4 regions of the Bowmanella yangjiangensis genome follow, and region 1 is predicted to be linked to each of the others. Evidence: predicted binding sites of a transcription regulator. Region 1 holds the regulator's gene; each other region holds the start of a gene.
The links. The regulator FNR, encoded in region 1, switches genes on or off when oxygen is low (the NO sensors DNR and NnrR bind a similar motif). The targets are predictions, from matches to a motif close to TTGATCTAGATCAA.
Positions count from the first base shown of each region.

Region 1 (5,853 bases):
ATGACATTCGCCAGTTTATGCATTGGGTGAGCCTGACCCTATCGGTACCGGTAGTATTGTATTCCGGCGCTATCTTTTACCAAGGGGCATGGCGTGCACTGCGCTCTGGTTCGGTAAATATGGATGTACCCATATCTGTGGCTATTTGGGCCCTGTTTATTGCCAGCGCCAAGGCCACTATCATCGCCGAGGGCGAAGTTTTCTTCGAATCGGTCTGTATGTTTATTTTTCTGCTGCTTATCAGCCGATTCCTCGAGCATAAGTCCAGACACAAAGCCGCCCAGATTTCGGCGAACATGAGTAAGTACATTCCCGTCACCGCCACCCTGCTTGAAAATGGGCAAGCCACGGACATACTGGCAAAACTGCTTAGGGTAGACCAACTAGTATTAGTCAAAGCCGGCGAAACCATTCCCGTGGATGGCGTGGTGATTGAGGGCAGCAGCCACGTCGATGAATCCATGTTGACCGGCGAGTTTGAACCGGTAAACAAAAAAGCCGGTGACGAAGTATTTGGCGGCGCGCTAAATCAAAGCGGTAGTTTAACCATTAAAGTGTTAAGGCCACTTAAAGAAGCCATGGTCAGCCAAATCCTGCGTTTACAAGACGAAGCCTTGCTCAATAAGCCAGCCATAGCCCAATTGGCAGACAGAATTTCCAGCTATTTTGTAGTGGCTGTGTTGGTTGTATCTGCCCTGACCTTTTGGTACTGGCACGCTCAGGGTAATGTGGACGCCTTCTGGATCACAGCCTCAGTGCTGGTAGCCACCTGCCCCTGTGCATTAGGTTTGGCCACACCTTCTGCTTTAACCTGCGCGATGGCAAGACTTAACCGGCAAGGTATCTTGCTCAAGCGGGCCGATTTGCTTGAGTCTCTCACTGGGATCAATATGCTGGCTTTTGATAAAACGGGCACACTGACCGAAGGAAAATTCAGCATTCAGCAAGTGGTGAATCTGTCGACCTTGCCTGAACATCAAGTTCTTGAGATTGCCGCGGCACTAGAAAAGCATTCAGAGCATCCGTTAGCTAAAGCTTTCAATGCTTATCAGGTAGAGCCTGCCACTCAGGTCGAGATTATCGCCGGATTAGGGCTCTGCGGAGACGTCAACGGCGTACATTATCAGTTAGGCAGTTCGCACCTGATTAAACATGAGATTCCTACAGCCTTACAGGAATGCAATGTGTTATTGGCTGACAAGCAGCAAGTATTAGCGGGATTCGTGCTAACTGACCAAGTACGAAGTGATGCCCTGAACATGCTTAGTGACCTGAAAGGATATGAGCGCTGTATTATTAGTGGTGACAGTCAGCACAATGTTGAAAAGATTGCCGCACAGCTGCAGATAACCAAGATGTACAGTCAGTGTCGACCGGAACAGAAACTAAAAACGGTGAAAACCCTGCAAGAACAGGGGCACCAAGTGTTAATGGTCGGAGATGGCATCAATGACACACCGGTCTTGGCAGCCGCCCAGGTATCAGTTGCCGTTGGTGGAGCGACAGACTTAGCAAAAAATGCCGCCGATATTATATTGATCAACCCGACCCTGACGTTGCTGCCAGAATTGTTCAAAATGGCTCAGCGCACCAAGCAGAAGATTATGCAAAACATGGGGTGGGCCTTAGGATACAATGTATTGGTGCTGCCTCTTGCGGTATCTGGCTATCTGACCCCCTGGTTGGGCGTGATAGGCATGTCGCTTAGCTCAATTATCGTAGTGGCCAATTCGGTGCGACTACTCAAAGCGGAGTCATAATGGGCATTCTGTATATCCTAATTCCTCTGGCCATTGTGATTGTGACTGTGGCTATCCTGATTTTCTTTTGGGCAGTAAAAGCCGGTCAGTTTGAAGATCTGGAACGTCAGGGACACAATATTTTGTTCGACGACGACAAAGAACAGAAAAATAAGGCAAATCAGTCGCGTGACTGAACTAAATCTACTGTCAGCCTTATTGTTGGGATTGGCTGGTAGCGTTCATTGTGTCGCCATGTGCGGTGGAATTGTTGGGGCGTTAAGCTTTTCCATTCCGCCTAAAAAACGCCCGCTTCCCTACGAACTTGGCTATCACTTCGGCCGTTTATTTAGTTATACCTGCGCAGGGGCCATCACTGGTGGACTCGGGATGCTTTTTTCCCATCAAGTCGCAGGGGGCATTCATTTACTGACAACTCTCAGTGCGCTTTTTTTGTTGGCCATGGCTTTGTATATTGGGAATTGGTGGCGTGGTTTGTCATGGTTGGAAAAACAAGGTGCCCGATTATGGAAACCATTGGCGCCTTTATCTAAGCGCTTTATTCCATTTAAACACCCTGTCGCTGCTATCCCCTACGGTATGATTTGGGGCTGGCTACCCTGTGGCTTGGTATACTCTACTCTCACCTGGAGCATGGCCAGTGGCTCCTCTTTAACCGGCGCCCTGACCATGTTCACCTTTGGGCTTGGAACATTACCTGCTCTTTTAACACTTGGGCGCTTCAGTCAACACATAAGACCACTTTTGAATCATCCGCGTAGCCGGCTGGTAATTTCCATTGTTCTCGCGGCATTTGCGGCTTGGTTGCTCCTATCGCCATTGATTATCAAAGCTATAGGCTAACCCGCCGTAAATTCGAATTCGCTTTAACCAAGTGCAAAAAATGCTAAGCTAGCAGCCTGTTTGCATGTTAAGCCGTGTCTACTATGAATCAACACCGCGAATGTACTATTAGTTGTCAAAATTGCAGTATTAGTCAGCTCTGTCTGCCCTTTACCCTGAACGACAACGAACTGGATAAATTGGACAACATTATTCAGCGTAAACGCCCCTTTCAGAAGAACGAGCGTTTGTTTCAATCAGGGGACAAGCTGAATAGCTTGTATGCTGTGCGTTCCGGATCATTTAAAAGCTTTGTTTTGGCGCCTGACGGTGAAGAACAAATAACAGCCTTTCACCTGCCTGGTGACATTATCGGTTTTGATGCAATTCATCACCAAGTGCACAAGAGTTTTGCCCAAGCGTTAGAAACTTCTATGGTCTGTGAAATCCCCTTCCAAACTATGGAAGTATTGTCAGGGGATCTGCCGCGCTTGCGTCAGCAAGTGATGCGTCTGATGAGCCACGAAATTCAGGCGGATCAGGATATGTTTATGTTGCTGAATAAGCGCACTGCTAATCAGCGGTTGGCACATTTCCTCGCGCATTTGGGGGAGCGATACCATGATCGTGGTTTCTCCGGTAGTCAGTTTAGACTGAGCATGACCCGCGCTGAAATTGGCAATTATCTGGGGCTAACCGTAGAAACCATCAGCCGCCTGCTAACCAAGTTCCAGAAACAAGGCTTAATTCAGGTGGATGGAAAATTCATTACCTTGGTTGACCCTAAGCAGTTAAGAGAACACCAGGAAAATGCACAGTTGTCGGTTAACAGTTAGATAGACTGGCTTTGATCTGGCACAAAGGGTAATAAGGTTAGCTAAACTAGACTTAAGCTAGTCGGAGTAAATGCGAAGAGGCAATGATGAACTACAAAAAATTGTTGGTAGTGATTGACCCAACCACCGAGCAGCAAAAAGCCCTAAAGCGAGCTCTGCTAATTGCGGAGAAAACTGGGGCCAGCATTACGGCCTTTTTGTCTATTTACGATTTCTCGTACGAAATGACCACAATGTTATCGGTTGACGAGCGTGAAACCATGCGCCAGGCCGTGGTGGACGACAGAACCGAATGGCTGACCGAATTACTCAGTAAACAAGTCAATAATGCCGCTCTGGCGTTAGATGCCAAGGTGGTGTGGCACAACAGACCTTTCGAAAGCATTATTTATGAGACCATTGAGCATGGCTATGACCTGATAGTTAAAGGCACTCATGAGCATGGTGGTCTTAAATCGGTCATATTCACCCCAACCGACTGGCATTTGATGCGCAAAGCACCCGTACCTGTGCTTTTGGTGAAAGAACATGCCTGGCCTGAGCAAGGTCAGATTATTGCGGCGGTTAATGTGGGTACAGCAGATGAAGAGCATAGTTCGCTGAACCAGAAAGTGACCCATACCGCATTGGCTTTTGCCCGCACACTCAATGGCCAGGTCAACCTGGTTAATTCCTACCCCGGTACGCCAGTGAATATTGCCATCGAAATACCAGAGTTTGATCCGGGCAGTTTTAATGAATCGGTGCGCAATCATCACACCGAGGCGATGAAGACCTTCGCCAGCAATCATGGTATTGCGCCCCAGCACTGCTTCGTAAAAGAAGGCTTGCCTGAGGATGTGATACCCACAGTTGCTGCTGACGTAGATGCAGAATTAGTGGTTATTGGCACTGTTGGTCGTCATGGTATATCTGCAGCGTTGATAGGCAATACCGCTGAGCATGTTATCGATATGCTCGATTGTGATGTATTGGCGGTTAAACCTGACGGTTTTATCAGTCCGTTACAAAAATGAAGATAGTAAGGGCCGCCAGTTTGGCGGCTTTTTTTACCCTGATTATTCAGACCCACCGCTAAGCTATTCCCTCCTCCAGACACAGAAAATATGTAACTTGTGGTCAAGCTAGGTATAATCCCGCCCTCATTGCAGAGGTGGCCTATGACCCGATTAGACGAACTGAGCGCAAAGCAAAAATACAGCTTCAACAAACTCCAAAAACGCTTGCGGCGCTGTGCCGGAAAAGCCATTGACGATTTCAATATGATTGAAGATGGCGACAAAGTGATGGTGTGCCTGTCTGGCGGTAAAGATAGCTATGCAATGTTGGATATTTTGCGTTACTTACAAAAAGTGGCGCCCATTCATTTTGATCTGGTAGCAGTAAACCTGGATCAGAAGCAGCCAGGCTTTCCTGCGCATGTATTGCCTGAGTATCTGGACAGCCAAGGCGTTGACTACAAGATAGTCAATGAAGATACCTACAGCATAGTGAAAGAGAAGATCCCAGAAGGTAAAACTACCTGCTCACTGTGTTCTAGGTTACGTCGCGGTATTCTTTATCGTACGGCGACCGAGTTGGGGGCAACTAAAATTGCGCTCGGCCATCATCGCGATGACATGCTGGAAACCCTGTTTCTGAATATGTTTTATGGTGGCAAATTGAAATCTATGCCGCCGAAGTTGGTAAGTGACGACGGCAAACAAATGGTGATCAGGCCATTGGCTTACTGTGCAGAAAAGGATCTAACACGCTATGCCGATATGATGGTCTTCCCCATCATTCCCTGTAATTTATGTGGTTCGCAGGAAAATCTGCAGCGCAAGGTCATTAAGCAAATGCTGCAGCAGTGGGACAAACAACATCCGGGCCGCATTGAAAACATGGCTCGCGCGCTGCAAAGTGTTACGCCTTCGCATCTAGCCGATCCTAACCTGTTTGATTTTGTCGGTCTTAAAACTCAGGATAAGCCTTATGAAGGCGGGGATATTGGCTTTGACGAGCCTGAAATAGAACTTCAGCGCAATAGGGATGAAGAGCAGTTAGTACAGATTGTACAGTTGAACTGATTTGGTTGGGGAGGATCCCCTCCCCGACGCTTGTCTACTTAGTAATTGCTGTGATGCGATAAGGTTTGGTTGGAAACTCAATTCGCTGAGATTTATTCAGCCACTGCTCATCCAGGCTTAGCTCCCCATTTTCTATACGAAGAGACGGCTCAAGCATACCGCCGACACGCACCGAACCTTCAGTCTGTGGAGGAAAATGCAACACAATTCCTTTGACTGAGGGCATCATAAAAGACAAGAAGCTGCCCATACTGTCAAAAAACTCTGTGTATTGTTCGTTGACCGCCTTTAATTCAGACAGATCATAGCTGGATTTCAAATACGCAGGCTTAGTTTCAAGCTGAACCGACATATCACACTGATTGA
Region 1 is NZ_JAHDJU010000001.1:2,002,252-2,008,104, reverse strand. Features, by position in the region: gene KJY73_RS08945 (heavy metal translocating P-type ATPase) at 1-1,760, shown strand, start outside; gene ccoS (cbb3-type cytochrome oxidase assembly protein CcoS) at 1,760-1,936, shown strand; gene KJY73_RS08935 (sulfite exporter TauE/SafE family protein) at 1,929-2,603, shown strand; gene fnr (fumarate/nitrate reduction transcriptional regulator Fnr) at 2,687-3,418, shown strand; gene uspE (universal stress protein UspE) at 3,502-4,434, shown strand; gene ttcA (tRNA 2-thiocytidine(32) synthetase TtcA) at 4,579-5,487, shown strand; gene KJY73_RS08915 (DUF2987 domain-containing protein) at 5,522-5,853, opposite strand, start outside.

Region 2 (5,853 bases), on a different contig from region 1:
CGCTTCAGAAAACCAAATCCATCGCGATGTCCCAGCACTTTTCCGCGTATCAGGTCCATTTTATCTGCCAGGCCATATTTCTTGTTGCGGTTGAACAAGATTTGACCTTCCCGCTCCATGGCACGCAGTCGACGCTGAATACCGATCCGGCTTTCCTCGTCGGCGGCATCCACCAACTCGCAGATTTCTAGAAAGGACAGCGGCTTGTTGTGTTCGGTTAAAATTTGCAGCAGGTATTCGCGGCTGGCGACAGGATTTTCGTACTTTTCCTGTTCCCGTTGGAAATAGGGATCGTCAGATTGAGACAAATGCGGAGTCCGTTATATGAGGTTTAGGTGCCTAGTATAGCGAACTCGCGCTTTGATAGTAGTAAGGAATTTCAGGCGGTCCGTTCAGACCTTATGATTAAGGAAGCCAAATAAACCTGAAACTAACTGTCTAACTCGCGTTTAGCGGCACGTACGGCCTTGGGATGCATCAGTTTTTCCAGCTCAGACAAACAGTGTGCAATTTTCTGGTGAGTGGGTTTATCACTGGTGATGGCATTATACAGCCAGTGGTAGGCATCCTCGTAATCATAGGGGCTGCCATAGCCTTCGATAAACAACTCAGCCAAACGTATTTGTGCTTGGAGATTGCCAAGGCCCGCGGCCTCACGCAAAAACACCACGGCCTTTTGCTTATCTTGCTGAACTAACTTACCTAAAGCGTAGTAACGACCTAATTGCTCCAATGCTTCAGGTAAGCCTTGCTGCGCGGCCTGCTTCATAAAGTTTACGCCACGCTCAGGATCGGCTTTTACACATACACCCCAGGCTAACATATCGCCCCACAGGAACTGATAGGCTGGCACTAACAGGGTGTCAGCACGTGCCTCAATATCCTGTACCAACTGACATTTATCCAGCACCACTCTATCAAGATGGGTGTTCTGCCGAATCATGCCAATCAGTTCATCCTGAGAATACAACTGCACCGCTTTTAGCTCTTCGGCCTGTGCAGACAAAGACAACAGCATCAGGGTCAGACCGGCAATGGCTTTCATTTTCAATCCTCTTCTAAGTCTGTTGTCTTTATCGGCGAAAAGACAGAATACATAAGCAAACTGCCCTTCGTACGAGCCTGGCTAGGCTTTCAAACGGTGGACCACTTGCTCCAACTGGCTACGCGGACAACCAAAGTTGATCCTGAAGAACTGCTTATCACCAAAGTCAGCCCCTGGTGAAGGGCCTACCCCTCGCTCTTCACACCAGCTTTGCGGATTCTCGACTCCCAAACCACTGGCATCGACCCAGGCCAGGAAGGTCGCTTGCGGGGTGAGCATTTTAAGGCCAGGGATCTTATTAATCTCTTGCATCAGGTAATCACGATTACCCCGCAAATAACTTAGCTGCGCTTCGTACCAGTCATCACATTGACTAAAGGCCGCTTCGGTAGCATAGAGCCCCAACACATTGACCCAAGGCACAATCCCCATGGCAGCTTGCACAAACTGCTGGCGCACACGGGCATCCGGGATGATGGCAAAAGACGCACCTAAGCCTGCCACATTAAAGGTCTTACTGGCAGCCATCAGCGTTACTGAATTGTCTTGTAAACTCTCTAGCTTGCTGGCTGGAATATGTCGCGCCTGTTCATCCAATACCAAATCACAATGAATCTCATCTGAACACAACATTAGATTGTGGCGTTCACAGATTTCGGCAATTCGTTGCAGTTCAGCTTCACTGAATACTGCGCCAACCGGGTTCATGGGGTTACATAAAATCAGTAGCTTGGCTTTAGGATCGGCCGCTTCGCGTTCCAGAGTTTCAAAATCCAATTCCCAGCGGCCAGCATTCTCCAAGGTAGGAATATCTACTCTTTGTAACTTATTCAGACCCGGGGCGGCTAATAATGGTGGGTAATTGGGGACTTGCACTAATACTTTGTCACCCTCTTCACAGTAGGCTTTACAAGCTACGTTAAAGGCAGGTACCACACCTGGCGTCCAGACGATCCAGTCGGTTTCAATCTGCCAATCATGTCGGCGTGCCATCCAATCCTTAATAGCTACTTTTGCTGGTTCATACTGAGCTGGCAGGGTGTAGCCAAGTAAGCCATGCTCTACCCGCTGGTGCAGGGCATCTAAAATAGGCTGCGCACATTTAAATTCACTGTCAGCAACCCATACAGGCAAGATGTCCTTGCCAGCGTATTTATTCCACTTAAACGAGCAGCTTTCACGCCGATCGATTATCTGATCAAAATCCATACAACCCACTTTTTAATCAATAATGTCTTGCCGGTAATCTCGTTGCAATTTTTCACGCAACACCCTGGCTAGCTTTTCCTGTAATTCTTTCCTGGAGAAAGGTTTAGCAATAAATTCAGTAACGCCAGCTTTGGAAGCCTCGACGACATTTTCCCGGGTAGCGTCACCAGTCAGCATAAGGAAGGGAGTTTGCGGTTCAAGTTTCCGAAAAGCTTGCAAAAAACCCAGACCATTCATCTCTCGCATATGCCAGTCGCAAATAACCAAATCATAATAGCCACTGCCGATATCCTTAAGATGTTCAAGAGCCGGGCGCCCGTCGCCAAAAAAACTGATATCAGCGAAGTTCATGTCACGCAGAACATGTCCCAACAATTCCTGGGTAATACCATCGTCTTCCAGCACCAGCGCGTTGAGAAACACTGCGCTTATCGTTACATCCATCCGCATTCTCCCTGCTGAAGCCTCACTATATGCCCTGTCACCATCACAAGACAAATTTGATCTGGAACAATTTATTGCGTTCAGGAATTTGACTGGTGTCAAAGTTCAATTTTTGTTCAAACCAGATAATGATGCCATCAAATCGGCGGAGAAAAACGATGAAAGATAAAGACAATGTTGGCATTCTGGATACAGCCGTTCGTTCAATTCTGTCCTGTATCCTGTTGGCTCTTGCTGTAGAGGGTTTGTACTCTAATACCACCAGCCTGATATTAGCCGCACTAGGGGTAGTATTGTGGGTAAGCTCGTCTACCGGTGTTTGCTTGCTGTATAAAATGCTGGGTGTGGATACCTACCACAATAAAGCTTAAAAGACTGGCTAAGCATGATTAGCTACACATCAGAAGTTGGGTAGGTATGAGGCTGTCCTCACCTACCCATGCAAGCTTTGCTGCTACGAATTATTAATAATCTACTGTGCAAAAGTGCTAAGCCGCAACAGTACATGATGCATATGGTGTCTATTCACCTAGGATGAAAAATCCAGTCAAACACAAGATTAAAAATCAATATTCAAACCAAGAGAAACGGCAACAGCTTCTGAGCGGTAGCCGCCATAGGAATCTCGATAAGAACGCTTGTTAAGATCTTTATCAAAAACACCAAGCACATTGTGCAGATCTACGGCCAGGGTAAATCTATCTTTTAATTTGTAACGCATACCAAAGTTCAGAAATACCTGTTCCTGATAACCCTTCTCCCAGTCAGGAGACACAAATCTGTCTCTATGCGTGGCCACTCTGAAATCTCGAAAATCCCTTGAGCCATCGAAGCCCCAAATCGCTCTTAAGGTGGAAATGAAACTGACCTGCTCATTGAGAAAATAGGTGTACCAGATTTTAGAGGTATGAGTGCCCCAGTCGGCCAAATCATCGCCGAAACCGTAGGGTTTTGCCGTTACAAAAGTCAGTGTATTTGGTTGCAATAACTTGAAGTCAATCAGCTTAGTATAAGCTTGCGAAATGTTTAGCCGATGCGAACCAGTTTGGATGCTCCACTCTGCTTCCAGCCCCCACTGAGTTTGCGTTCCCAACAGCGTAGTGCGACTATTAGCCTGATCCCATCCCAAAGAGTCCAGATCAATATAATAGGCACTTAAGCCCAAAGAGGCTTCATCTGTTGTTCGTTCATAACGAGCCTCGATACTTTTAAGTACCTCTGGCCTGGAACCGGAACTACCTTGCAGCTCTTCGTCTCGCAACTGAGCAGAAGTTTTCATCCGTTGCGACTTAGTCATCAGAAACTTGAAAACATTGATATCGTCATTGGAATAAACCATGGACACGCGCGGAGAATACATCACATCGGTATAGGTATGCGTGTCTATGCGCCCACCTAAAAAAAGCGTCCAAAACGGATGGGGGCGCCATTGCCATTCGCCGATTACCGAACCGGTTTTGGTGTACCAAGCAGCCTTGTCTTGGCGGCGTAAACCGAATTCCTCGTATGCAAACTCTAGCCCCACTGCCAGATCTGAATTTTCGGATGCCCGCCAGTTTGCAACAAGTCTGGAGAACCACTCATCTTCGCCATAATCAGCAATGTTAGCACTAGGATTTGGTTCAATTTTAACCACATCCGTCTGATCAAAACTGAACATCCAGTCAACACTGAATCCATCCCAAAGCGTATGGGTTTGCTGCAACGTTGCCGTAACTTGCTCATACCCCACCTTCGATAACTGCTCTTCAGGCTCTGATCCACCAACCGGTGGCAACGCCTGCCAGAAGAATACTGTGGCAGAATCCCTGCCACCTCTGGTATATCTCAACCAAGCCTTAGTATCTTTGTAATCTATACCCAGATGAGCCTTAACAAAGGTCTTGCCTTCGAAGGCTTCACCATCCCTAGATATGGTGGGAAAGGCTTCTCCTCTTTGGATTGTCTCACCCGTGGCCTTGCTAATCGCGTCAATACCATGAATAAGCGGCGAATCATCGTCGTCAGCGCCTCTAACATCCGCCAATTCAGCATTGAAATACACACCGATATCATTTTCAAACAGCTTACTAAAGTTGGCATCCACTGCATAAAATGCCATCCCAGCGCCGCCTCGAATACTCACACTATTCTTGTTGCTCGTGAAAGCATCAAAAGTCGTAATATCAATGACGGTGGCAACGGCACCCAAGCCGTACATGGAAGAGCCCGCACCTCGAATCACGTCAATATGCTCGATATCTTTCATCAAGGGAAAGTCCCTCTCAGTTATCGCTCCACGAGCAGTGCGTTCATTCATCACTCTACCATTGACACGGATCATAACTTTGTCTTCACGGTCACTGGTGATTCCGCGCAAACCGATATGCGGCACATCGAAAAAGTGCCGAATTACCTGAAGCCCAGGTACCGTCATTTCAAGTAGCTCAAGCAAAGAACGTGCGCCCAATTCCTGGATTTCGGCTTGATGTATTCGGGTTACTGCAGCGGGGATTTTTGCACGGCTGGTTTCGGTTAAAGAACCGGTTTCCACCACCCTAATCTGCATCAGTTCGGCTAAGCTCATCTTCCATAGACTAGCGGCGACACTTTCTTGGGTTTGAGCAATTGAAACGGCAGGCGCAGCTAAGAAACAAAGGATGCAATACGATACCCTGTGGGCAGCTACTGAGTCAGCCATGCTAACATCCCCGGTAACGGAGGAGTCTATTGTTTAGAAGCTAGAAGAGAAAAAGCCTAATGGCAAGTCCCTCCAGTTGCTGAACAAGATATGGGTTTTATTGAGCTGTGAGCCCACTATATCGTCAGTAAAACCAACAACGTCGCTCTGTCATTGCTATCGTTAAAAAATGCCTTGCCCATAAAAAAGGGGAAAGATTTCTCTTTCCCCTTTTTCATCTCTTTGTTCTGGTAAACAGCAACAGCGCGGCTGTGCGTGCCACCAAAACTAAAATATTAAATAGCGTAACTAAACAAGATGCACAGTACCAAGCCAGTCACACCGAAAAAGCCATACTCAACCTTTTCTTTCATTACATCATCCACTAACACAGGCTTGTGGATCATTGCCATAATGATGCTGCTAAAGCCCAAAACAAAGGCCATCAGTGCCAAGCCAAATAATACGGCTTCGGTCCAGTTGCTCATAATTCACC
Region 2 is NZ_JAHDJU010000005.1:136,534-142,386, reverse strand. Features, by position in the region: gene rnr (ribonuclease R) at 1-308, opposite strand, end outside; gene KJY73_RS21185 (tetratricopeptide repeat protein) at 431-1,045, opposite strand; gene KJY73_RS21180 (MalY/PatB family protein) at 1,127-2,254, opposite strand; gene KJY73_RS21175 (response regulator) at 2,267-2,698, opposite strand; gene KJY73_RS21170 (YgaP family membrane protein) at 2,857-3,069, shown strand; gene KJY73_RS21165 (TonB-dependent receptor plug domain-containing protein) at 3,258-5,378, opposite strand; gene KJY73_RS21160 (hypothetical protein) at 5,654-5,845, opposite strand.
Region 2: KJY73_RS21170 (YgaP family membrane protein) is a predicted target of FNR. The motif match lies at 2,755-2,768, and genes of this name have one in related genera.

Region 3 (5,853 bases), 330 kb from region 1:
CCAATTGCCGGTCTATGTACGTACCCCTCTGGCCCATTACGCCAGTGCTTATCAATCTTTGCGCTGAGGTATTTATGTCAAAAATCATCACCCAACTGTTCAATACCAATTTGCAAGGGCTGGAGCTGTTGTTTATTGCCTATCGACGCTTGAAAAAGGACGATCCGGTGATGTCCAGACAACTGTTCGATAAGTTCAAAACCGGGCTGGAATTACATATACGTCATGAAGAGCAGCGCTTGCTTCCCGAGCTGGCATTGGCATCTGCCGCGCCTGAGTTAATCAGCAAGGCACAACAGGAACACCAGCAGTTGCGTCAGCAGTTAGAGTGGATTGAGAACCTGCTGGACAAGCGCATTGATAGTTTGGAGGACGACCGCACCTTGGAGCTGATGCTGGTTGACCATATTGAAAATGATGAATTTGAGCTCTACCCCACTTGCGACAAAATGCTCAATACCGATGCCGTGACGCGTGTGCTAATGGAGCTTTATCCATGATGGAAGATCGCGCACACCTGGTGTTGTGGTGTGAGGTCAATATGCCCATAGGGATCCCTGAGATCGACTACCAGCATCGCCAGTTGCTGGATACTATCAATCTGCTGCACGCCGCCATCCGGCAAAATTGGCCGAATCCTAGCGTATTGCCGCTGGCGACCAACCTGCTGGAGCAAACGCAGCGCCATTTTCTGACCGAGACGCCCTATCTGCAAAAACTCTGCGACCAACAACAAAGGCTGCATCAGCTTAACCACAAGCATTTCTTGCAAGCCATGCAAGCATTTATCGATCGCTTGGGGTCAGATATTCATATGTCCGCGCTGTCGGTTAATGAACAATTGGCTTCGTTGGCAGAGTGGTACAGCTCCCATATTCTTAATTCAGACCGGGAGCTGCAGCTGGCCTGATCCCTCAGGCCGATTGGCGATGATAGTGGCGCAGCTCATGCTCATGCCGGCGCCCCTGACTAAACGCCGACACACGCTTTAGGTAACCTATCACCCGGGTACCGTGATCAACATCTGTGGTACCGCACGCACTGCAATGTTGCAAGGTACGCTTATCAATATGCTCACAAGCGTTGCATATGGTAATACGCACGTTGATACAGAAGTAATTACAACCGGTTTGGGCCGCAATATTGTAAAGTTTAAGGAAGTTTTCCTCCGTTAAGCGCTCTTCCAGATTCAGATGCAGCGCCGAGCCACCATCCAGATAACGGGTCATCTGCTCACCGTGCAGCACAAACTTATCCAAATGGTTGATACGCTCGTCTTCCACCGCATAGAAATAGCTGTTGTAGCAATCACGGGGCACAAAATAGCCGTCTTTTCGGTCCCATTTGGCATTTTTAATGCCCAGATTCTCAGCCGGCACAAACTCGGTATTAAACAAATAACCCCAGGTCTCACGAGCCTGGCGGTTTGCCTCGTATATCACCCGTAACTGGCTGTCGACAAATGCCTGATAATCAGGGTTTATACCAGCCTCTATACCTAAAAACTCGGCGGCTTCCACCATGCCGTTGATACCTATAGTCAAAAACTGTTTATCCAAGCTGATAAAACCCGCATCGTAGACGCTCAGCAAGCCATCCTGATGATACTCTTCCATTAATTGACGATAGGCCACTTGGTATTTATGCAGCTTTTCAACTTCCTGAGCCAAATCCCGACCGTCCTGAATAAGACGGTTCATATTCAGGGTGATCACATTGATTGAGCCTGTGGCCACCCCTCCGGCCCCCAAACTATAAGAAAAGGTATGGTCGGTTATTTCATTGCGTAACCGGCAGCAGGAGGCCAACGAGTCGGCACTTTGTGACTGGTAAATAAAGAATGAACCGCCTTCACTCATATTCCGGGCACAGCAGCGGGCAAATGTTTCATCCTTGACCTTGCCTTTTTCCGTCAGCATGGCGGCCGTCACCACCGGAAAAGTCAAAATAGCCTTACTGCGCTCAGCATTAAACCAATCGAGGAAAAAGCCTTGCAAGGCATTGACCGATGTCCAGCTGGGTGCGGTCATATCCGGAAACACAAAATGACCGAACATGGCCTCAAAATAATGGCGATCGTACAAAGATATGTTCCAGAAAACACTCTGATAGCCCCTGGCTGCCGCTGGCTGGTTCAGGGCATAGACCACATGTTGTAGGTGGTTTTCAATGGCTTTGCTGTGTGTGCTCAGATAGTTTTCGCCGTAGTCGCGACGGGCAAAGTAGTCAAAATAAGTCAAGAATTCCACCGTCGCCACTGCCCCGGCAAATTGCGCGCTGATAGCAAACACCAGATTGACGAAACTGCCGCAGAAGGACTCCAAATGTTGCGGGGCTTTGGACTCCCCCCCCAGCTTGGTCAGGCCATCCAGTAAAAACGGGTACATAGTAATGGAAGTGCAATAAGGCTTAAGACTGGTTTCGTCGTGCACATAAATCTCGTGCTGCTCAATCTGGCGAACGTATTCTTCGCCTAATGCATCCCCGAACAAGGCGGCAATTTTGTTTTTCACTAAGGCTCGATTTATCTGGATCACACAGTCTTTCATCAGCTCGGCTTCCAGCGTCGCGATGTTCTTATGGGTAACATTGGCATTGGCATCCAGTTTTGAACCGTCTGCCGCATTAACGGCATGCTGGTAAGCCTGGATAAAATCCAGCTTGTCTTGTAGTTGTTCATCATTAAGCTGCAGCATGATCTCTCTCCATAAAACGAAAGTTAAGGAGGTTGCCTGACGCAAGCTCCATGAAACGTTGATTGGTGTTGGGGCTGGACAAACCGCCCCGGTTGGCAAGCCAGCGCCCGGTTTTCAGATAATCCAGGCGGCGGGTAAGACGTGCCGGTACTTTATCCATACCGGTATACAAACAGGTTTTCAGGCCCTGTTGATGGGCAATATCCAGTAATGTTTGCAGCGCATCGGGGTGCCATTCACCACCGAAGAACAGCACACAATCAATCAGATGTTGATAGCGACTAAGATAAACACGAAAGCGCGCCGGCGTGAGCGCCTCGCCCACCTTAGGGTCCCAACTATCCTGACTGTGACAGCCACTGCACCGCAGTGGACAGCCTGTTACGCTAAAGGCCAGTGATACCTGATCCGGCACTTCCTGAAAGCAAATTTGGGGAGGAAAGCTGTTAAACGGCTTTAACCATACATTTTGTGTCATTTTTCCCACCAAGGCACAACATATTGTGTTTAAAGGTAGTCTCAGACACAAAATACACCTTGATCTGGATCAATAAATCACACACCCAAGGTTTAGCTTATAACCAAATAAACCAAGAACTACTCCCTTTGCCCTTGTACACTGCCGCGTCTGTTGCTTGCCCTGCTCGCCGCCATACCCACCGGCCGGGATAGCGGGCCACCGGGTGGTGTTATGAAATCCATGTTGCGCAAAATTTTTAGCCCGCTGTTGACGCGGCTGGGCATTATCAAAGCAGATAGCCAGCGCTTATCCAGTATTCCTGTCGCCCAGCGACTCAAAGTCGCAGGTGCCGCCTGTATCGCACTGTTTGTTGTTACCTTTAGCAGCCAACACCTGGCGGATCCTGCCAGTACCGTGGTGCTGCTAGCCTCTATGGGGGCATCAGCGGTTTTGCTGTTCGGCCTGCCCTCCAGTCCATTGGCCAAACCCTGGTCATTTGCTGCGGGTCACTTAATTTCCGCCGCCATTGGTTTGCTTTGCTCACACCTTTTTACCGATATGGCGGTGATGGCCGCCGTGACTATCGCCTTGGTGCTGTTTGCCATGTATTTGTTTGAATGTATGCACCCACCCGGCGGCGCTACGGCCTTAGTACCGGTTATTGCTTCAAGCGAGCAACTGCTGGGCTATGAGTTTTTGTTTTTGCCGGTCGCGCTAAATGTCATGGTGATGCTGATGATGGCCTTGTTGCTAAATCGTCTGCTACAACCGCGTCAACATCGTAATTTCGATCCTGTTCATCTGCACAAAGACGTCAGTCCGATGAAGCGCATTGGTCTGCAACCAGAGGATTTACTGCACGCCCTGAACCACTATAAAACGGTGGTGGATGTTAGCGAAACCGACCTTGAGCAGATATATCAACAGGCGCAGTTACACGCCTACCAGCGCCAGTTGGGTGCTATTTTGTGCCGGGATATTATGTCGCAAGATCTTATCTGCGTCAGAGCCGATACACCCCTGGCCACGGCCTGGCGGCTGTTGCAAAAGCATAAAATTCGCACCCTGCCGGTGGTCACCGACAATAGACAATTGATTGGTATGCTGTCGGTCACTGACTTTTTGAAAGATATCAGCGTGCCTCACTACTGGGGGTTACTGCGACATATGATTAACCTTAGCCTGCACAGCAGCGCCAAACGTCAATGGCATAAGCATCATCGCAGGCAGGTGGCGGATATAATGCGAAGCGCCGTCACCGCAATACGCGACGATGAACATATCATCGAGCTTATCCCCAAACTGTCAGAGCAAGGACTGCATCAGGTCCCGGTATTAGACGCAAACCAGCAATTGGTGGGCATGGTCACACAGTCGGACTTAATTGCCGCATTGTATGCCAACAGTCGCCAAGGCCAGGCCGTTGCCTAACAACGCACTACCTAACAAGAGTTAAGCCACTGCCTCTTAGGGGGCAGTGCTGTGCACAACAACCAGCGTTACACTGGCCAGTCTCCACCGACGAGAGACAATGTCATGCAGATTAACAGTTACTCAGCCCTGATCAGTGCGGCCCTATCGCAGCCAGAGCCACAACGTTTGTTATTTGTGTTTGCCAAGGCAGAGCTGCCTACCGGCCATACCGATAAACAAAAGCAGCAATTTGAACAAGGCGACGGCGGCACCTTAAATCCGGTGCTCTGTGTGGACAAGCTGCCCAATGAGGTGCCTGCCTTTCAGACCTTAGTGGATGAGTCATTGCATACTGGCATCAGCTGGGATGTCGCCTTTGTGGCCGCCTTGGCAGGCCGCGCAGGACAGGCTCCTAATAGCGATGAAGCAGCACAACCCTTGCATCTGATGATGAACAAAATCAATAGCGGACAGATCACCGACTTTTTGGCCTTTAGTCGGCAAGGGAAGATCCTGAACTTGCTGCCGGGTTGAGGGGCGGCCTTCGCCGCCTCCCCCTATCGGATCATTTTTGCTTGAGTTTTTGCTGGCTGAAATAGGCAGCCAGATCAGCTGCATCCTGATCGGTCAGATTCGCCGCCATAGGCGCCATCATCGCAGAGGTGCCTCCGGTACGTTGGCCATCCCGATAAGCCTTAATGGCGCCTTCCAAATATTGTGCGTGCTGACCGGCCAGATTTGGATACATAGGCGCTAAACTATTACCATCAGTACCATGACAGGCCACACACATCCCAGACTTGGCTTTTCCCGCTTCGGCATCACCTGCCGCAACAGCAGTCTGACTACCCAATACCAGCAACGCTGCACCTAACAAAATTCTCTTCATTACTACACCTCTATGTTTTATGGCTTAACTGTCTACATGCTACGCCAAGGCCTTGCATTGCGCTGCAAGACCTTGTGAGTACCCCAAAAGGGGTAAATCGTTATTCCTGATCTTTGTGCTCCAGGCTTGATGCCCGGCGAAAGCCTTTGATGGCACCGCCCAGGTCGCTGCCGATATGGCGCAATTTACCGCTACCGAACAGCAGCAACACAATTAACAGCACAATGGCGAGCTGCCAAATACTGATGCCCATACAATCTCCTAATGATGGCCGTGATGCGCGGAGCCATGCGCGTCGCTAAGTCTTGCGACCATTTCATCCAAGGTCAGCACCTCACTGTCCTGCGCGTCGGCAAATTGCTGTGCCGCTTGCTTGTCAGAAAAGCTGCCCAGCG
Region 3 is NZ_JAHDJU010000001.1:1,677,069-1,682,921, reverse strand. Features, by position in the region: gene ubiT (ubiquinone anaerobic biosynthesis accessory factor UbiT) at 1-67, shown strand, start outside; gene KJY73_RS07495 (hemerythrin domain-containing protein) at 75-500, shown strand; gene KJY73_RS07490 (bacteriohemerythrin) at 497-910, shown strand; gene nrdD (anaerobic ribonucleoside-triphosphate reductase) at 915-2,696, opposite strand; gene nrdG (anaerobic ribonucleoside-triphosphate reductase activating protein) at 2,683-3,174, opposite strand; gene KJY73_RS07475 (HPP family protein) at 3,388-4,587, shown strand; gene KJY73_RS07470 (ribonucleotide reductase subunit alpha) at 4,639-5,103, shown strand; gene KJY73_RS07465 (c-type cytochrome) at 5,135-5,458, opposite strand; gene tatA (twin-arginine translocase TatA/TatE family subunit) at 5,559-5,711, opposite strand; gene KJY73_RS07455 (nitrous oxide reductase accessory protein NosL) at 5,720-5,853, opposite strand, start outside.
Region 3: nrdG (anaerobic ribonucleoside-triphosphate reductase activating protein) is a predicted target of FNR. The motif match lies at 3,234-3,247, and genes of this name have one in related genera.

Region 4 (5,853 bases), 1.2 Mb from region 1:
AGCAGGCCCAGAATAAACAGACCACGGGTAGGGTCAGAGGCAAAGGAGTGTACCGATACCAACACGCCGGAACGCACCAGGAAGGTACCCAACAGGCTTAATGAGAAAGCCGCAATAGCCAGCAAAACCGTCCAGGATTTAAAGGCTTTACGTTTTTCGGTAACCGCCAATGAATGCAAAAGCGCAGTACCGACCAACCAGGGCATAAAGGAGGCGTTTTCAACCGGATCCCAGAACCACCAACCGCCCCAGCCAAGCTCTTTGTATGCCCACCAACTGCCCAGAGCAATGCCTAGGGTCAGAAATACCCAGGCGGCCAGTGTCCAGGGCCTTGACCAGCGAGCCCAGGTAGAATCCAAGCGGCCAGCCACCAAGGCCGCAATGGCAAAGGCAAACACCACAGAGAATCCCACATAGCCCATATACAACAAAGGCGGATGGATGATCATGCCAAAGTCTTGTAACAGGGGATTCAAGTCGCGTCCATCAACCGGAAAGAAGGGTAATAAACGTTCAAATGGGTTAGATGCCAGCAGGATGTACAGATAAAATCCTATTCCGACCATGCCCATAATCGACAATACCCGTGCCAGGATATCCTGCGGAATGCCACCACTGAACATGGCAACGGCCACCGCCCAGGCAGCAAAGATCAATACCCACAGCAGAAACGACCCTTCATGTCCCCCCCACACCGCGGTTATTTGATAATACCAAGGCAGTAAGCTGTTGGAGTTATGCGCGACATAGGCGATGGAGAAGTCGTTATTCAGAAAGCTCTGGGTTAAACACAGATAGGCAAACAGGGTAAAAAGAAACAGCCCGACAGTTAGCGGCTTGGCTGTTTGCATCAGTAGTACCTGACCACGCTGGGCACCCCACATGGGATAAATAGCCAGCAAGATGGCCATCAGCAGCGCCAGAACCAGCGAAAAGTGACCTAATTCTGCCAGCATCACCTACCCCTTATCGCCGTAGACGGCCTCGGATGGTTTAACGTGTTTAATCCCTTTCATGGCTTCTGCCAGCTCTGGAGGCATATATTCCTCATCGTGCTTGGCCAGGACTTCTTCTGCTTCGATATGGTTCGCAGCAGTTAATACGCCGGTGGCGACAATACCCTGCCCCTCGCGGAACAGATCAGGCAGAATGCCCTGATAACTGACAGTAACAACAGGCCCGGTATCGACCAGGTCGAAGCTCACTGCCAGGCTGTCGTCAACTCGTTTCACCGACCCGGGTACCACCATACCACCAATTCGCAGGCGCTGACCGACCTGGGGTTTCACGCCCTTTTTGCCTTCTACCAACTCGGTTGGGGTGTAGAACAAATCAATGTTCTGCCCCAGGGCATAGAGCATTAGACCAATAGCACCACCGACCACCAGGATCACTGCGCTAAAGGCCATCAGCCGTTGTTTACGTCTTGGATTCATCAATCCACCTCTTCAGCAAGTTTAGAATTCTGTTGCTGGCGGGCGCGGCTGGCAGCAATACGCTGCTGCCTGGCCTGTTCGGCCTGCCAGGTTATCTGCAGACTACGACGCGCTTTGACGCTCTGTACAATCAACAGCAGCAAGGCCAAACCGCTGACACCGAACGCCAGCCAGACATAAAATGCATATCCACCCATGGCCCAGAAGGCTGACCAACTCTCAAAATGCATGGTTACTGGCCCTCTTGTTGGCGGTACATGGCTTGCACCCAGGGGCGGTGCATTTCACGGCGGATCATTTCACTTTGTAATCGATACAGACTCAGCGCTGCAACCAGCAGCCCTAAGCCGACAATACTGATAAGAAGCGGCCAGAGCATTTCTGGCGCAATAGAGGGTTTACCAAATTTGGTTATAGTTGCCCCTTGGTGCAGGGTATTCCACCACTCTACGGAGTAATGAATGATAGGCAGGTTCACCACCCCAACCAGGGCCAAAATACCAGCCGCTTTGGCGCCTTGTTGCTTGTCTTCAAAAGATTGATAGAGCGCCATCACACCCAGGTAGAGAAACAGCAGAATAAGCTCTGAAGTCAGTCTGGCATCCCACACCCACCAAGTGCCCCACATGGGCTTGCCCCAGGCAGCTCCGGTAAAGAGGGCAACAAAAGTGACCACCGCCCCTACCGGCGCGATAGCGGCAACCGCCATATCGGCACTACGGATTTGCCAAACCAGCCCAATAAAGGCAGCAATAGCCATACCGCTGTATGCCCCCATTGACAGAATTGCGCTGGGTACATGCAAGTATATGATTCTAAATGAATCGCCTTGCTGGTAATCGGCCGGGGCAAAAGCCAGCCCCCAGACCAGGCCGATAGCCAAGCCTAATGCGGCACCACCCCAGCACCATGGCAGCAGTTTGCTACAAAGGGCAAAGGCCCGTTCGGTTTTAGCGTATGGATGTAACCATTTCCACATAGTCAGTTGCACCTGATAGTTTTTTAATTCTGACTGATTTTCAAAGCATGTGCGGTGGCCACTGGCGTCAACGCCAGTGCCAGCAACAACAGCGCCCCTATAATGGCTAGTTGGCCATTATAGGGAAGTTGCATTGAGGCCGCATCCACCGCCGAGGTGGCAAAAATCAATAATGGGATGAACAGCGGCAACAGTAACAGCGACAGTAATACGCCGCCACGTTGTAACCCCAGAGTCAGCGCAACGCCCGTAGCACCCACAAGGCTCAGTAGGGGGGTACCAACCAGCAAACTGCACAGTAGCGCGACATACATCTCAGGGGTGAGGTTCAAAAACAGGGCCAGCAGTGGCGAAATCAACAGCAGCGGTAATACGCAGGTCAACCAGTGAGCAGTCACTTTCACCAGCACCACCGCATACAGTGGCAAACCGCTTAGCATCATTTGTTCCAACCAGCCATCGCTGAAATCGTCACGGAACAGCCGCTCCATACCCAGCAGCGAAGACAGTAACACCGCCACCCAAATTACACCGGGGGCAATTTTTTGCAGCATCTGCGGGCCGGGTCCTACACCAAGAGGAAATAAACTAATTACCAATACAAAGAATATCAGTGGCTGGATCAATTCGGATTTCTGTCGATAGGCCAGCGCCATCTCACGCCCTAATAAGCCGGTTAGTCTGGCTATCATAAGCGGTACTCCAGGTGCAGCTCGCGCACCGGCAAGGGAAAGTCCAGACTCTGATGAGAGGTCATAATGATCAGGCCCTGACTCTGCAAATGCTCAGCCAGTCGTGATTTAAGTAACGCGACCGCCTGTTTGTCTAAGGCGGTAAAAGGCTCATCCAGTACCCACAAAGGGCAGGATTTTAACCAGAAACGAGCCAGGGCAATACGACGCTGCTGACCAGCAGACAGTTGCCCGGCGGGAAGCTCTTCTAATCCCACCAAACCCAGGGTTTCAAGCAGTGGATAAAGATCCTGATTGGCAGGTAACCCTTGCATACGACACCAAAAACGCAGGTTATCTATGGCGTTTAACGCCAGATTCACACCCAGTTTATGGCCGAAATAACAGAGTTCACTCTGATACTGGCCAGGAGTTCGGCGGATATCTTCTCCACGCCACTGGATGCTGCCACTATCCGGTAGCGACAACCCCACAAGCAACCGCAATAAACTGGTTTTGCCTGCGCCGTTGGGACCTTGAACATGCAGCAGTTCACCCGCTTGCATACTAAAGCCCAATTCCTCAAACAAAATGCGATCACGCTTTACGCAAGATAATTTGTTAACCGATAGTAAGGACAAACTTAGCCTTTTAGGTGGTTGGCATTCTTAATGCAATGCACTACACAAAAACCGGCGGATAATAGCATAGACAGTCGCCGTTGGGGATGTTTTCACGGCCCTTGATATACTGATCGAGATCATCAAAAATTCTATTAAATAACCCACCTGACATTCAGCTAAGCGCGATGTCTGTCGATAAGAGCCTATGTCAGAACTGCAATTATCTCCTCAGTCAGCCCTGCTCAATGCCATGCGACAAATGCAGCAGGCCGGTTTAGCCCTGCCCGATAACGTCGCCGCACAGCTTAGTCAGGTAGAAGTCAAACTGTTACCCGGCAACCAACTGCTGTTGAGCCTGGCTAACCGCCAGGTCGTCATCAATGCCAAGGACCTGCAGGGTAAGCTACAAAACGGCCAACTCTACCAGTTGCTCACCGACAATAAGGACGGGGGACGTTTACTTTTCTATCCGCAGATTACTGCCACCCCGGCCCCAACAAGCCAGCAGTCCATACCACTGGGGGGCGCTGCGTTCAATAGCTTGCTCACCGCTATCGTCAATAATCAGCCAGGGTTGCCCGACACGCTGAGCTTTCCCGCCAGGGTGCTGAATCAGCAGGCTGCCGCGCTTATACTTGATATCCAAGGTCAGACGCTCAAGTTGGCATTGTCTGCTCCGCTCCCAGAACTGCGTCCGGGCCAGCCGGTGGAAGTCAACTATCAACGCCAGCAAGGTCAATGGACAATAAAAATTGATGCACAAAATGTGAAACTGAGTGAATCAGGTTCAGCAGAACCTAAGCTATCCTCGTCCAGCCCCCCAAGTCATACACCTAGCGCCAAGGCAGCGACTGCCGAATGGCCAATACCAAAACAAAGCACTGAGTTGCTTCGTTTTGCACAAGCACTGAGTAAACCTCAAAATCTGGACCTTGCTCAGCTTAAACAATGGGTTGGTCAACTGCCCGTCGCTCAACAGAAGTCTCTGATGCCCTTACTGCTTGGCCCGGAGGGACAAGTGCAGTCAGTCAAATTGCAATGGCCGACCGGTAGTCAGCCCGAACTATTGTTAAACAGGGCACAACCCGTCGCGACGCTGGTAGTTGGAAAACCGGTACTGCAGCAGATGATTTCCAGCCTGCAGCCCACAGTGGGCTCAGCCCCCCCTGTGCCAACTCCCACTTCCGCTGCTGCACCGCCTACAACCCTGGACACCAGCAAATTGCCCCAAGGGATACAGGCACCCGCTACGCCACTTATTCAGGCTCAAACCCCAATTAAAGTGGAAGGTCAGGTTCTCGCCGGGCCCCCCTCACCAACACAGTTACAAAATGGGCCTGTCACATCGGGAACGGTACAGGAACAACAGCCAAGCCTTAGCAAAACCCAACAAGCAGCCCAAAGAGTTGATCCACAAGGCCCCTTGCTGCAAAAATTCCAGGACCTGGGACGCCGTTTGATGAGCCAGCAGGACTCTCCTGCCCGGCTTTTCAACCAGATTGATACGGCATTAGCGGATAACCGGACCGTTGCCACGGATACCGGTAAGCTTTTGCAGCAACTTAGCCAACACCTGAAACAGAGCTTGCCGCAGGGCAATGAACAAGATGCTGCAGCACTGCGCAGCCTGCTGACTACACCGGCATTGAATCTAACTCCGCTGCAATTGGTCAGCAGTAACAACAGCCAGGGGTTGGTGGGCGCATTAGTGACCTTGTTGCAGGTTGCGCTGACATCCAGGCTGGCCAATCAGAGTGGTAAGTTGCAAGCCGGTCAGGGGCAGAAACTACTGGACGGATTAAATGCCTTGTTGGAAACAGTGCGCCCAAGCACCAGTTCAACGCCAGTTAACCAGCGAAATCTGTCGGATATGGCTCAGCTTGAGCAACGACACCAATTACTCAACACTTTGGGGCGGCTGCTTGGCGGGCATAGTCACGCTAAATTACGTGGCGTTGAAGCTCAGCTTCAAGGCCAAGATAGCTTTTACTACAACTTACCCATAGGTCAGGGAGAAGTCCGTCGTGATATTGAGTTGCTGATACGCCGCGAACCACCACCTGATAAAAAGAGCAAGAGCAAACACTCGGCTGACAGGCAATGGAACCTAACCATGAAGCTGGAAATTGGTGAGCTAGGTGGTT
Region 4 is NZ_JAHDJU010000001.1:836,410-842,262, reverse strand. Features, by position in the region: gene KJY73_RS03840 (heme lyase CcmF/NrfE family subunit) at 1-956, opposite strand, end outside; gene ccmE (cytochrome c maturation protein CcmE) at 960-1,436, opposite strand; gene ccmD (heme exporter protein CcmD) at 1,436-1,666, opposite strand; gene KJY73_RS03825 (heme ABC transporter permease) at 1,669-2,415, opposite strand; gene ccmB (heme exporter protein CcmB) at 2,439-3,107, opposite strand; gene ccmA (cytochrome c biogenesis heme-transporting ATPase CcmA) at 3,104-3,727, opposite strand; gene KJY73_RS03810 (flagellar hook-length control protein FliK) at 3,915-5,853, shown strand, end outside.
Region 4: ccmA (cytochrome c biogenesis heme-transporting ATPase CcmA) is a predicted target of FNR. The motif match lies at 3,837-3,850, and genes of this name have one in related genera.